DNA from 2 places in the Massilia sp. GCM10023247 genome. Region 2 is predicted to be linked to the other one. Evidence: riboswitches for the same ligand, from Rfam matches in the RefSeq annotation. Region 2 holds a riboswitch; the other holds the start of a gene.

Region 1 (7,155 bases), on a different contig from region 2:
CGGCGGCACAGGTCCAGGTGGTCGTTGATGACCAGCGGGCGCTTGCTGCGCCGGCACAGGTCCAGCAGCGCGCCGGCCTGTTCGAGGCGCAACGCTTCGCCGGCGTCCTTGTGGCGGTACTGGACCATGGCCACGCCCGCCTCCAAAGCGGAAGCGGTTGCCGCCAGCAGCCTGTCGGTGTCGTCCCAGTTCGGGGTGACGAGATAGAGACCGCGCATGGGATGTCCTTTCAAGGTATTGGGGATGATGGTGAGATAAAACAGCGGCGCGGAATGCGCTGCCCGGGCGCGATGGCGAACGACTCGGCCAGCGTCCTGTGGCAGTAGGCCTGGGCGCTGTCGAGGGCCTGCTCCATGCCCTCGCCCAGCGCCAGCCGCCCGGCCAGGGCCGCGGCCAGGGTGCAGCCGCTGCCGTGGAAGGCGCCGGCCAGGCGCGGCCGGCGCCAACTGCGCACCAGCCGGCCCTGGACATACCAGTCGTTGCATACGACAGGGCCGTCGTCGTGCCCGCCCGTGACCAGCAACTGCGCGCACGGCGCGCACGAGAGACGGTCCAGGGCGCGCGCTTCCGGCGCATTCGGCAGCGCGATGGTGGCGAGCGCCAGCAGCACGCCGAGCGCGCCCAGCGGATCGCCCTCCCCCAGCGCATCGCCGTGGCCGCTGGCCAGCACCGGGTCGAGCACCACCGGCAGCGCCGGATCGCGCGCACGCAACTGCCGCACGACGGCGGCGATCGCGCGCGCGTTGGCGCCGCTGCCGGGAATGCCGATCTTGACCGCCTTGATCGCGCAGCGGTCGAGCAGCGCATCGGCCTGGCGCAGCACGAAGGCGGTATCGACCGGCGCCACCCCGTGCACGCGGTTGTTGTCCTGCGCCGTGAGCGCGGTCGCCACCGGCAGCGCGTGCGCGCCCTGGGCGGCAATCGCCAGCACGTCGGCGGCGAGGCCGGCGCCGCCGCTGGGGTCGAGCCCGGCGAAGACCAGCACCGAAGGCAGCGTCATGCGACGCGGCCTTCGCCAGGTGACGACGGCGAGGCCATGAAGCGTTTCGGCATGCGCCCGGCCAGCCAGGCTTGGCGCCCGGCCTGCACCGCCAGCTTCATCGCGCCTGCCATGCGCACCGGCTCGCGCGCGCCGGCAATCGCCGTGTTCATCAGCACGCCGTCGCAGCCCAGCTCCATGGCAATCGCCGCGTCCGAGGCCGTGCCGACCCCGGCATCGACCAGCACCGGCACCGTGGCCTGCTCGACGATCAGGCCCAGGTTCCAGGGGTTGAGGATGCCCATGCCCGAGCCGATCAGGGAGGCCAGCGGCATCACCGCGACGCACCCGATCTCCTGCAGGATTTTCGCCTGCACCGGATCGTCGCTGCAGTAGACCATCACGTCGAAGCCGTCGCGCACCAGGGTCTCGGCCGCCACGATCGTCTCCGGCATGTGCGGGAACAGGGTTTTTTCGTCGCCCAGCACTTCGAGCTTGACGAGCTTGTGCCCGCCGAGCAGTTCGCGCGCCATCTGCAGCGTGTAGACGGCGTCGCGCGCGTTGTAGCAGCCGGCCGTGTTCGGCAGGATCGTGAACTGGCTCGGCGGCAGCACGTCGAGCAGGCTCGGCGCGTTCGGGTCCTGGCCGATGTTCACGCGGCGGATCGCCACCGTCACGATCTCGGCTTCGGCAGCCAGCGTGGCCTCCCGGGTTTCGCTGAGGTCGCGGTATTTGCCGCTGCCCACCAGCAGGCGCGAGCGGTAGGTCTTGCCCGCGATGGTAAGGAAGTCGTCGTTCATGCTGGTCTCCTGTTAGCCGCCGCCGATGGCGCGCACGATGTCCACCCGGTCGCGCGGCAGCAGCGCGCGCGCCTCCCATTGCTGGCGCGGCACCACTTCGCGGTTGACCGCCAGCGCCACCGCCTGCCGGCCCACGCCGAGCGCGTGCACCAGGTCGGCCAGTGTCTGCCCGCCTGCCAGGCGGTAGGGTTCGCCATTGAGCTCGATCTCGAGCAAGTTGGTAGCGGGCACGGTCACACCTCGCGGTAGAGCCGGGCGCCGCCGCGCACGAATTCGATGGCCTTTTCCTGCATGCCGTGCGCCAGCGCCTGCCCCTCGTCGACTCCGCTGGCGGCCGCATAGGCGCGCACCTCCTGGGTGATCTTCATCGAGCAGAAATGCGGGCCGCACATCGAGCAGAAGTGCGCGACCTTGGCCGACTCCTTGGGCAGCGTCTCGTCGTGGAAGGCGCGCGCCTTGTCCGGGTCCAGGCCCAGGTTGAACTGGTCCTGCCAGCGGAATTCGAAACGCGCCTTGGACAAGGCGTTGTCGCGGATCTGCGCGCCCGGATGGCCCTTGGCCAAATCCGCCGCGTGGGCCGCGATCTTGTAGGTGATGATCCCGTCCTTGACGTCGTTCTTGTCGGGCAGGCCGAGGTGTTCCTTCGGCGTCACGTAGCACAGCATCGCGGTGCCGTACCAGCCGATGGTGGCGGCGCCGATGCCGGAGGTGATGTGGTCGTAGCCGGGCGCGATGTCGGTCGTCAGCGGTCCCAGGGTGTAGAACGGCGCCTCGTGGCATTGCTCCAGCTGGAGGTCCATGTTCTCGCGAATCAGGTGCAGCGGCACGTGGCCGGGACCTTCGACCATGACCTGCACGTCGTGCTTCCACGCGATTTGCGTCAGTTCGCCGAGGGTCTTCAGTTCGGCCAGCTGCGCCTCGTCGTTGGCATCGAAGATCGAGCCCGGGCGCAGGCCGTCGCCCAGGCTGAAGGCGACGTCATACTGCTTCATGATGGCGCAGATCTCTTCGAAATGCGTGTACAGGAAGGATTCCTTGTGGTGCGCCAGGCACCACTTGGCCATGATCGAGCCGCCGCGCGAGACGATGCCCGTCAGGCGCCGGGCCGTCATCGGCACATACGCGAGGCGAACGCCGGCGTGGATGGTGAAGTAGTCGACGCCCTGCTCGGCCTGTTCGATCAGGGTGTCGCGGTAGATCTCCCAGGTGAGGTCCTCGGCCTTGCCGTTCACCTTTTCCAGCGCCTGGTACAGGGGCACGGTGCCGATCGGCACCGGGCTGTTGCGGATGATCCATTCGCGCGTCTCGTGGATGTGCTTTCCGGTCGAGAGGTCCATCACGTTGTCGGCGCCCCAGCGGATCGCCCAGGTCATCTTTTCGACCTCCTCGCCGATCGACGAGGTAACGGCCGAGTTGCCGATGTTGGCGTTGACCTTGACCAGGAAATTACGGCCGATGATCATCGGCTCGCTCTCCGGATGGTTGATGTTGGCGGGGATGATGGCGCGCCCGCGCGCCACCTCCTCGCGCACGAATTCCGGCGTGATCTCCTCGCGCAGGGCGGCGCCGAACGACTGTCCCGGATGCTGGCGGCCCAGCAGCGCGGCCATTTTTTGACCGACCGGGCCGCCGGACTCGAGCTGCTCCAGGTAGTGCCTGCGCTGCAGGTTTTCGCGCAGGGCGATGAATTCCATCTCGGGCGTGACGATGCCGCGGCGCGCGTAATGCATTTGCGTGACGTTCGCACCCGGCTTCGCGCGGCGCGGCGTGCGCTGCAGTTCGAAGCGCAGCGCGTCCAGGCTCGGGTCGCGCAGGCGCTCGGCGCCGTAGGCGGAACTCGGTCCGGGCAGCTGCTCGGTATCGTCGCGTTCAAGAATCCAGCCGGCGCGCAGGGCCGGCAGGCCGCGCCGGATGTCGATCCGCGCCGCCGGGTCGGTGTAGGGACCCGAGGTATCGTAGAGGAAGACCGGCGGATTGGTTTCGCCGCCGAAGCTGGCCGGGGTGTCGTCCTGGGCGACCGCGCGCATCGGCACGCGGATGTCGGGACGGCTGCCTTCGATGAAGACCTTGGTCGAATTCGGGAAGGGGGCGATGGCGGCGCTGTCCACGATGGCGGTGGCGGCGTCGAACTTCAATGGGGCGTTCATGTGGCTCCTTTGCGTGAGGAGCCAGCAAAGGAGGCGGGAAAGGCATGGGGTGCGTGCGTACGCGCCCCGGCAGTTCCGAAAGCTTCCCTTCGCTGGCATTATCCAGATCAGGTTCAGAGGGTATTTCTCACCCGCGCATCGCATCGATGCGCAGGACCCCTAGCGGTGCTGCCTTGTGGCAGCGGATCGATTATAGCCGGTTTGGTCGGCTTGACAAGTGGTGTCTCGGCGGAGGTGGGGCTGTTGCCTGTGCTGTTCGTGGTGTGCCGAATCCGCGCGGGCACAAGTGCCCACCCAGCCCGAAATTCGCGGCGCGCCTTGAACGCATCCCCTCCCTCCTCCTCTATAATGTTCTTTTCTGCAAATCACTCCCTCCCTATCATGGAATTAGCCAAGTCTTTCGAGCCAGCCGACATTGAACAATACTGGCGTGCCGAGTGGGAACAGCGCGGGTATTTCGCCGCCACCCTCGACGCCGACAAACCGTCGTTCAGCATCCAGCTGCCGCCGCCGAACGTGACTGGCACGCTGCACATGGGCCATGCGTTCAACCAGACGGTGATGGATGGCCTGACCCGCTACTACCGCATGCGCGGCCATAACACGGCCTGGATCCCAGGCACCGACCACGCCGGCATCGCGACCCAGATCGTGGTCGAGCGCCAGCTCGACGCCCAGAAGATTTCGCGCCACGACCTCGGCCGCGACGAGTTCATCAAGAAGGTCTGGGAGTGGAAGGAACAATCGGGCAGCACCATCACCGGCCAGATGCGCCGCATGGGTGCCTCGGCCGACTGGGGCCGTGAATACTTCACGATGGACGAAACGCGTTCGAAGACCGTCTCGGAAGTGTTCGTGCGCCTGTACGAGCAAGGCCTGATCTACCGCGGCAAGCGCCTGGTGAACTGGGACCCGAAACTGGGCACGGCGGTGTCCGACCTGGAAGTCGATTCGGTCGAGGAAGACGGCTCGATGTGGTACATCCGCTACCCGCTGACGGATGGCAGCGGTTCGCTGACGGTCGCCACCACCCGTCCCGAGACCATGCTGGGCGACGTCGCCGTGGCCGTCGATCCGACGGACGAGCGCTACACCCACCTGGTCGGCAAGACGCTCACGCTGCCGCTGACCGGGCGCGAAGTGCCGATCATCGCCGACAGCTATGTCGACAAGGAATTCGGCACCGGCTGCGTGAAGATCACCCCGGCCCACGATTTCAACGACTACGCCGTCGGCCAGCGCGCCGGCCTGGCGCCGATCAACATTTTTACGCTTGACGCGAAGGTCAACGAGAACGCGCCCGCCCAGTACCAGGGCCTGGACCGTTTCGCCGCGCGCAAGCAGATCGTGGCCGACCTCGAGGCGCAAGGCTTCCTGCAGGAAGTCAAACCGCACAAGCTGATGGTGCCGCGCGGCGACCGTACCGGCGTCGTCATCGAACCGATGCTGACCGACCAGTGGTTCGTCGCCATGACCAAGCCGGCGCCGGAAGGCACCTTCAATCCGGGCAAGTCGATCACCGAAGTGGCCCTGGAAAAGGTCGCCAACGGCGAGATCAAGTTCGTGCCGGAGAACTGGACCACGACCTACAACCAGTGGCTCGGCAACATCCAGGACTGGTGCATCTCGCGCCAGCTGTGGTGGGGCCACCGCATCCCAGCCTGGTTCGACGAGGCGGGCAACATCGTCGTCGCCCGCGACGAGGAAGAAGCGAAGGCGAAAGCGGCAGCGCAAGGCATCACGGGTGAGCTGCGCCGCGACGAGGACGTGCTCGATACCTGGTTCTCGTCGGCCCTGGTGCCCTTCTCGACCATGGGCTGGCCGGAAGAGACGCCGGAAATGAAAATGTTCCTGCCGTCGTCGGTGCTGGTGACCGGCTTCGACATCATCTTCTTCTGGGTCGCGCGCATGGTCATGATGACCGCGCACTTCACCGGCAAGGTGCCGTTCGAGACCGTCTACGTGCACGGCCTGGTGCGCGACTCGCAGGGCCAGAAGATGTCCAAGTCGAAGGGCAATACGCTCGACCCGATCGACCTGATCGACGGCATCGACGTCGACTCGCTGGTGGCGAAACGCACCGCCGGCCTGATGGACCCGCGCGCCGCGGAAAAGATCGCGAAAGCCACGCGCAAGGAATTCCCGGCCGGGATCCCGGCCTTCGGCACCGACGCCGTGCGCTTTACGATGGCAAGCTACGCCTCCCTGGGGCGCAACATCAACTTCGATCTCGGCCGCGCCGAAGGCTATCGCAACTTCTGCAACAAGCTGTGGAACGCGACCCGCTTCGTGATGATGAACACGGAAGGGAAAGACTGCGGTCAACCGGATGATGCCGATTTGTCGCCGGCCGACAAGTGGATCATCTCGCTGATGAACCGCGCCGAGCTGGAGGTGGCGAAAGGCTTCGAGGACTACCGCTTCGACAACATCGCCAGCGCGATCTATAAATTCGTCTGGGACGAGTACTGCGACTGGTACCTGGAAGTGGCGAAGGTCACGGTCCAGCAAGGCAGCGAGGCGCAACAGCGCGCCACGCGCCACACCCTGCTGCGCGTGCTCGAAGTGATCCTGCGCCTGGCGCACCCGATCATTCCCTTCGTGACCGAAGCGCTGTGGCAGGCGATCGCGCCGATGGCCGGCAAGACGGGCGATTCGATCATGCTGCAGCCCTACCCGATCGCCGACGAAGCGCTGATCGACGAGTCCGCCGAAGCCTGGATGGCCCAGCTGAAGGATCTGACCAACGCCACGCGCAACCTGCGCGGCGAAATGAAGCTGTCGCCGTCGGTGCGCGTGCCGCTGATCGTCGAGCCGGGCAACGAGCAGGATCGTGCCAACATGGCGGGCTTCGCGCCCTTCATCCAGTCGCTCGGCAAGCTCGCCGAGGTGCAGATCGTCGATGCGCTGCCCGAGTCGCCGGCGGCCGTGTCGATCGTCGGTACAACGAAACTGATGCTGAAAGTCGAGATCGACGTTGCCGCCGAGCGCGAGCGCCTGTCGAAAGAGATCGCGCGCCTGGAAGGCGAAATTGCGAAAGCCAACGGCAAGCTGTCGAGCGAGAGCTTCGTCGCCCGCGCCCCGGCGGCAGTGGTGGCGCAGGAGAAGGAACGCCTGTCCAGCTTCTCGGCGACGCTGGCCAAGATGCAGGAGCAGCTGGGTAAGCTGGCTGCGGGCTAAGCTTGCGGACGCGTGTAGCGTGGAGTCCCCGACTCCACGCTTTTTCGGA
Region 2 (7,155 bases):
AGCTCTCCGCCCACGCCAGCACCACGGTCACGATGCCCAGCTCGCGCATGAAGGCGCGTCCGGCGTCCAGGTCGTAATGCATCGCCGCCAGCAGCGCACGGCTGCGCAAGGCCAGCACCAGGTGCGGAGCCCCGCCATGGGCCAGCGCCGGCGGGAGGCGCGGGTCGAGATCCTCGGCGCGGTAGCCGAACAGCGCCAGCGCGCGCTCGACCGCAGCGGCCGGCGCCGGGCGGCTGTGCGTGGGCGGCGACTGCAGCGCAACCGACACCAGCGGCGCCCCGCCGGGTCCGGCCGTGCGCCGGCCTTCGACCGTGATGCGGGCGTCGTTCAGCACCAGCGCATAGCTGCCCTCGCCATGGGCGGCAGCGAGCGCCGCGCCGAGGGCGATGGTGGCGTGGCCGCAAAACGGCACTTCGGACTCCGGCGAGAAATAGCGCACGCGCCAGCCCTCGCCTACCGGTGCCGCGAAGGCCGTCTCCGAATAGCCGATGTCGTGCGCGACACGCTGCATTGCCGCGTCCGGGGGCAGCGCCGCGCCGATCCAGACACCGGCCGGGTTGCCGCCCTGCAGGCCATCGGAAAAAGCGGCGATACGCTGGACCTCGAGGGCATTCATGGATGCACCGCCGGGGTCGCGTGGACCGGCGCGGCTTGCGCCTTGCAGCAGGACGCAGGGGCCACGCCCGCCGCGCTCATGATTTCCATGTGGAAATAATTTAATTGAATAGAAAGCATCGATAATTCGAAATAATGTTGTTGTGCGATCAAGCACGGCCGCAGGGCCCGCGCCGGCTTTTCCCGGTCAGGGCGGCCGGGTCAGGGGTAGTGGACCGGCCTGCCCTTCTGCTCGGGCAAGGGAATGAACTCGGTTTCGCCCGGCACCCGGGGAAACGCGCCGGCCTGCCAATCACGCTTGGCCTGCTCGATGCGCTCCTCGGAACTGGCCACGAAATTCCACGACAGGTAGCGCGGCCCGTCCATCGGCTCGCCGCCCAGCAGCATCACGCGGGTCTCGCCGGGCCCGGGCGCGGCCAGCACGAGCTGCGCACCCCGCTTGAGCACCACCAGCTGGCCGGCCTCGAACACGCCGTCGCGCCCCAGGTCGAGGCGGCCCGAGACGATGTACAGCGCCTGTTCGGGGTATTCCGCAGGCATGGCGATGCGCGCGCCGGCGGCGAGGCGCACGTCCACGTAGAACATGTCGGAGAGCGTCGCGACCGGCGCGCGCTTGCCCCAGTAGCTGCCGGCCACGATCCGGGCGCTGACGCCCTCGCCTTCGATGACGGGCAAGGCGCCGGCCTCGATGTGGGCAAAGGCGGGATCGGTTTCCTCATGGCGAGTCGGGAGCGCCACCCAGCATTGCAGGCCAAACAGGTTCGAGGCGCCCTGGCGCAGGACGCTGTCGGTGCGCTCGGAATGAACGATGCCCTTGCCTGCCGTCATCCAGTTGACCTCGCCGGGCCGGATCGCCTGCACGCTGCCGAGGCTGTCGCGGTGCAGGATCTCGCCGTCGAACAGGTAGGTGACGGTTGCCAGGCAGACGTGCGGGTGCGGACGCACGTCGAGGCCGCGGCCGGCATCGAATACGTGCGGGCCCATCTGGTCGAGGAAAACGAAAGGCCCGACCATGCGGCGCTGGCGGCTCGGCAGCGCGCGCCGGACCTGGAAGCCGTCGCCCAGGTCGTGCGTCGGTGGCACGATCACGGTCTCGAGTGCGCTGATGTCGTCTGGTTCCAAGCTGTCCTCCTTGAGTGGTCGATGGGCGGCCGCGGTCGGCCGGGGCCGTGGAAAGCCAGTCTACGTGGGCGACAGGTCTTGTGCAAATGTTCACGTGCGCCGCCGGTGCCGCCAGGACTTTTATTGCAGAGCTGGCAGGAGGCCTGGGCGCGTTTGCTCAGGTATAATGGCGCTTCCATTGGGGAGTAGCCTGCTTCCGCCAGTCCACCAGCGCAGCATGCGCGCGCCGGCAAGACTGCGCCGAAGTTCCCGTATCAACATACTCGGCGCGCGCCTGCGTGCCGTGGTACGGGCAGCCGTCCGGTTGGCAAGACCTTTGGCATGCACGCGCGCAATCGGGCCGCGCGGGCCTGCCTTTGCGTGCGCCCGGCAAACAACACCATGAACCTTTTCGCCACCGCTTCGCTTGCCCTGGCCATGTCCACCGATGCCTTTGCCGCCGCCGTCGGCAAGGGCGCCGCCCTGCAGCGGCCGCACCTGCGCGAGGCCTTGCGCACCGGCGCCATTTTCGGCGTCATCGAAGGGCTCACCCCGCTCGTCGGCTGGGCGCTCGGGAATGCCGCCGCACCCTATGTCGAAGCCTGGGACCACTGGATCGCCTTCGTCCTGCTCGGCGTGCTCGGCCTGCGCATGGTGCGCGAAGGCCTCAGCGCGCCCGAGGCCGGCGAAGAAAAGCCCAGCAGCCACTCCTTCCTGCGCCTGGCGCTGACCGGCATGGCGACCAGCATCGACGCGCTGATCGTCGGCGCCGGCCTGGCCTTCGTCGACGCCAACATCCTCGTCACGGCGGCCGCGATCGGCTTTGCCACCTTCGTCATGGTGACGCTGGGCGTGATGCTGGGGCGTGGCCTCGGCGCCCTGGTGGGCAAGCGCGCCGAGTTGCTGGGCGGCATCGTGCTGATCGTGATCGGCAGCCTGATCCTCTACGACCACGTGGTGCTGGCTACGGCATAGGCCGCGGCATAAGCAACAAGCAGCGGCGCGAAGCCGCGCCTGTTCAGTCCGCGCTCAGTTCCTTCTCACGCGCACTCGCGCTTCATCGCCGCTTCGATCTCCTCGGGCGACACGTCGCGGATGTGGGTCGCCAGCGACCAGCGGTGGCCGAAGGGATCGTCGAGCTGGCCGTAGCGGTCGCCCCAGAACTGGTCGGCCAGCTCCATGCGCACGGTGGCGCCGGCCGCCGTGGCATTGGCCCACACCTCGTCGACATTCGGCAGCGACAGGTGGATCGTCACCGGCGTGCCCTTCAGGGACAAGGGACCGAACGAGCCGTAGTCGGGGAATTCGTCGGCCAGGAACAGGGGTGAGTCGCCGATGCGCAGCATGGCATGGCCCACCTTGCCGTTTGGCATGGGCGAGCGCATGATTTCCACGGCGCCGAAGGCCTTCTTGTAGAACTCGATCGCCTCGTGACAATCCGCGCAGACCAGGTGCGGGGTGATGGTGTGCATGCCCTCTTCGACCGGCTTGACCTCTGAACTCATGGCGCTTTCCTTTCAAACCCTGTTGGATGGATGTGTCGGCGCAACCGGCAGCTTGCCGGCGCCCGCTGTTATCGTTAGTACTACCCTATCGAGCCTAGCGCCCGGCGCAAGTTCAGGCAAGCGCGATCGATGCTGCGCTGCGCCAAGCGCCGCACCCGGCTATGCGTCGAGTTCGGGATAGCGCCGGAAGATGCCCTGCTCGTTGAAGGGCAGGCGGCGCGGCGAGCCCAGGTAGGCCGCGATGCGCGGCCGCGCGCCGATCCGGCTGCGCAGGCCTGCCAGGTTCGGATGCGCGCCAAGGGCGCGCGCAGTCGCCTTCGGGAAGGCATAGTCGAGCCCTTCGAGCACCTGGAACAGGGACAGGTCGGCATAGCTGAGCGCAGTGCCGGCGAGGAAGTCCTGCTCGCCCAGCACGTGCCCGAAATAATTCAGGAACTTCGGAATGCGGGCGGCCGTAAACCCTGCCGCGCGGCGCCGTGCCTCGTCTTTCTGGTCTTCGTAATACAGGTCGGTGCCGACCGGATGATGGGTCTCGTGGGCTTCGGCGACCAGGTCGGCAATGGTCAGCTGCAGCTGGTGGACCCAGTAGCGGCCGGCCGTGTCCTGCGGGGCCAGCCCATGACGCTCGCCGAGGTACATCAGGATCGCCGCCGTCTGCGCGATCATCATGCCGCCGGCACGCAGGAAAGGCGGCGCGAAGGCCGGCGTCGGCCCCTCCTTCATGGCGGCCATGACGGCGTCGACGCCGCCCGGCCCGCGTGCCACGTCCTCGTAGTCCTCACCCGTTTCCTCGAGCGCCAGGCGGACGAATTCGCCGCGTCCCTGGATGTCCGGCCAATAGAACAGTTCGTAAGCCATGCTGCCCTCCGCCATGTGGAAGCACGAGTATGGAGCAGAATTTCGCGGCGCTGCGCGCGCGACGTATGCTATCTTCCAGGAAACGAACGTGAACGTTCGACTACAAAAACAAACCAGTCCAAGGGGAGAAGATGTCGATAGAGCGTGGCCGTCACGGCAGGAATGAGGTGCCGAAGAGTATTGCCCTGAAGAACTTGTTTCTCTTGAGCAATATCACCGCCCGAGTACGTCAGGTAGGACACCATGAAGCTGTCCGCAACCCGACGTCTTCGAAGGAAAGCCCCATGATCTTCGCTCACCTCGTCCGTCACTGGCTGGCCCGCCGCAGGCCGCTGCCGCTCTCGTCCTGGCTGCTCTCGAACCTGCGCAGCGCGCGCGTCCTGCTGTTCTACCGCGACCACGCCGCCCTGTGCCAGCTCGATGTCTACCGCAATTATGTGATGACTTCCCCTAACGGCGATCCGTTTCACCACCTCGGCCATCGCGGCTACCTGGTCGAAGGCCTGAGCGCGCGCCAGCGCGTGCAGTGCGCGCTGTCGCACTACCGCTTCGAGGAGACGAGCTTCAATGCCGCCTACAAGCAGGCCGTGTATGCGGCCGGCGGCCTGATCCTGTGGCGGCATGCGGTGGACGACTGCGAATTCCTGATCCGGCTCGAGATGTCCTCGCAGGCAAATGCCGAGGGCGACCTGACGATTGCGCTGGTGGCGGCGGGCAAGGTGCTGCACCGGCTCGCGTTTTCCTGGGTCGACGGCGCCATCGCCGGCGTGCCGGCGCCGCTGGTGCCGTTCGTCGCCCGCAACCAGGGACGCTGGAACGATTCGAGCGAAGCCTTCGACGCCTTCGAGCGCTGCTTCCCGAACAATTCACCCAGCTTCTTCTGCTTTGCCGCGATGCAGGGGGTAGCCCAGGCGGTCGGCATGGAGCAGGTGCTGGCCGTCAAATGCGGCGCGCACGTCGCCTACGACCCGCTCGACGCCAGGCATTTCGCGAACGCCTACGACGGTTTCTGGCGGGTCCTGGGCGGGGTCGAACTGCCGGGCAATGCCTGGCTGATCGCCCTGCCCTTCTACCTCAAGCCGCTGGCCGACATGCCGTCCAAGCACCGCAAGCGCGCGGCCCAGCGGCGCGAATACTGGCGCGCGATCGGCGACGGCGCCCGCGGCACGCTGCAGCGGCACCTGCTGCATGCCCGCTCGCACCACGAGCATGCGGCGCCGCTGCGGGAAACCGCGGAGGTGTAAGGACACATCGGGTTGACAGAACCACCACGGCCGGCACCGGCCGTGCTACACTCACGCTTCGCTAGGGGTCCTGGAATTCGCGTTCCGGGTGAGAGATACCCTTCGTACCTGATCTGGATAATGCCAGCGAAGGAAAGCGCAACGCCTGTTCCTGTCCCAGTTTGCCCTTCCCCCAGTTGGCTCCGGCTTTTTGTTTAAAAGCGGCGCAGCTGTTTCCATACGTGTGCGCCGCTCAAATCCTGAGCACACAATGAAACCTGTCTTCAAGCATTCCCTCATCGCCTGCGCCCTGGCCCAGGCTTTCGCCGTTTCTGCAACGGCCCAAACCGCCGAGCCGATCGCCTCGGTTGTCGTCACCGGCACCAAATGGGGCGCGAGCGAGCGCGCCAGCGTCGGCGGCTTCGCCGACATGGCGATCATCGACACCCCCGCCTCGGTCAGCGCCTTCAGCCGCGAACAGATGCAGGACCTGTCGATCCGCAGCGCCAGCGAAGCGGTCGCCTACGATGCCTCGGTCGGCGACGCCTACAACGCCGTCGGCTATGCCGAGCAGTTCTCGGTGCGCGGCTTCATGTTGAACAACAACTCGGGCTACCGCAAGGACGGCATCGCCATTCCGGCCGACGCCCAGATCCCGCTGGAAAACAAGGAACGCTTCGAGCTGCTCAAGGGCGTGGCCGGGATGCAGGCCGGCCTGGCCGCGCCCGGCGGCATCCTGAACTTCGTCACCAAGCGCCCGACGAACACGCCGCTGCGTTCCGTGACGGTCGAGGCGCGCGAGCGCGGCACGCTGTACGGCGCGGTCGACCTGGGCGGGCGCTTCGAGGACCGCCGCTTCGGCTACCGCGTGAATGCCGCCGCCGAGCGCCTGCGCTCGTATATCAAGGGGGCCGACGGCAAGCGCCAGTTCGCATCCGGCGCCTTCGACTGGCAGATCACGCCGGACGCGCTGCTGCAGCTCGACATGGACTTCCAGCACAAGGAGCAGGTCACGGCGCCCGGCTACCAGCTGATCCGCGGCGTGGCGCTGCCGGCCAATGTGTCGGCCAAGACCCTGCTCAATGCCCAGCCCTGGACCAAGCCGGTCGATACCGACAGCGCCAACCTCGGCCTGCGCTTCGACTACCGGCTCAACCAGGACTGGCGCGCGACGCTCAGCGCCAACAAGCACTGGTTCAAGCGCGACGACTTCACCGCCTTCCCCTACGGCTGCAGCAACGAGGGCGACGGCTATTACCCGGGCTACTGCTCGAACGGCGACTACGACGTCTACGACTACCAGAGCACGGGCGAGCGCAAGACCCCGTTCGGCGTCCAGGCCCAGGTCCAGGGCCGCTTCGCCACCGGCACGCTGCGCCATGTGCTCACCGCCGGCCTCGGCTACAGCGAACGCCACAACAGCTACGGCGACTATGTCTACGACTACGCCGGCTCCAGCAACATCTACCGCAACCAGATCGTTCCGCCGGCACCGGGCAATCCCACGACCGGCCCGGTCAGCGAACGTTTCAGCGAGCGCGAGCGCTCCCTGTTCGTGCAGGACATCCTCACGCTCACGCCCGAGCTGACCTTGCATGCCGGCCTGCGCTACGTGAAGATCGACAGCGACCAGCTGCCCGAGCCTGAGCTGGGCTGGACCTCGAGCCGGGCCTCGTTCCTGCTGCCGAGCGTGTCGCTGGTCTACGGCCTCACCCCCGCCTGGAACGTCTACGGCACCGTCGCGCACGGACTCGACGCGGGCGGCGTCGCCGAGATGGAGACCACCAACCAGAACCAGGACCTGGGCCCGAACCGCTCGAAGCAGTTCGAGCTCGGCACCAAGGGCGAGTTCG

The links. A riboswitch is a leader RNA that binds a small molecule or an ion and turns the genes downstream of it on or off. The one in region 2 is predicted to bind thiamine pyrophosphate.
Region 1: it holds a riboswitch for thiamine pyrophosphate, as region 2 does, so the genes downstream of both, thiC (phosphomethylpyrimidine synthase ThiC) here and ACFPAH_RS19095 (TonB-dependent siderophore receptor) in region 2, are expected to answer to the same signal.

The regions. Positions count from the first base shown of each region.
Region 1 covers NZ_JBHSIB010000020.1:73,859-81,013, forward strand. The annotation lists gene thiE (thiamine phosphate synthase) at 1-218, opposite strand, end outside; gene thiD (bifunctional hydroxymethylpyrimidine kinase/phosphomethylpyrimidine kinase) at 230-1,000, opposite strand; gene ACFPAH_RS15800 (thiazole synthase) at 997-1,779, opposite strand; gene thiS (sulfur carrier protein ThiS) at 1,792-1,995, opposite strand; gene thiC (phosphomethylpyrimidine synthase ThiC) at 2,013-3,926, opposite strand; TPP riboswitch at 3,994-4,097, opposite strand; gene ACFPAH_RS15815 (valine--tRNA ligase) at 4,308-7,106, shown strand.
Region 2 covers NZ_JBHSIB010000023.1:154,514-161,668, forward strand. The annotation lists gene ACFPAH_RS19065 (PhzF family phenazine biosynthesis protein) at 1-616, opposite strand, end outside; gene ACFPAH_RS19070 (pirin family protein) at 817-1,737, opposite strand; gene ACFPAH_RS19075 (manganese efflux pump MntP family protein) at 2,119-2,691, shown strand; gene ACFPAH_RS19080 (VOC family protein) at 2,757-3,221, opposite strand; gene ACFPAH_RS19085 (glutathione S-transferase) at 3,381-4,079, opposite strand; gene ACFPAH_RS19090 (DUF535 family protein) at 4,364-5,323, shown strand; TPP riboswitch at 5,377-5,475, shown strand; gene ACFPAH_RS19095 (TonB-dependent siderophore receptor) at 5,574-7,155, shown strand, end outside.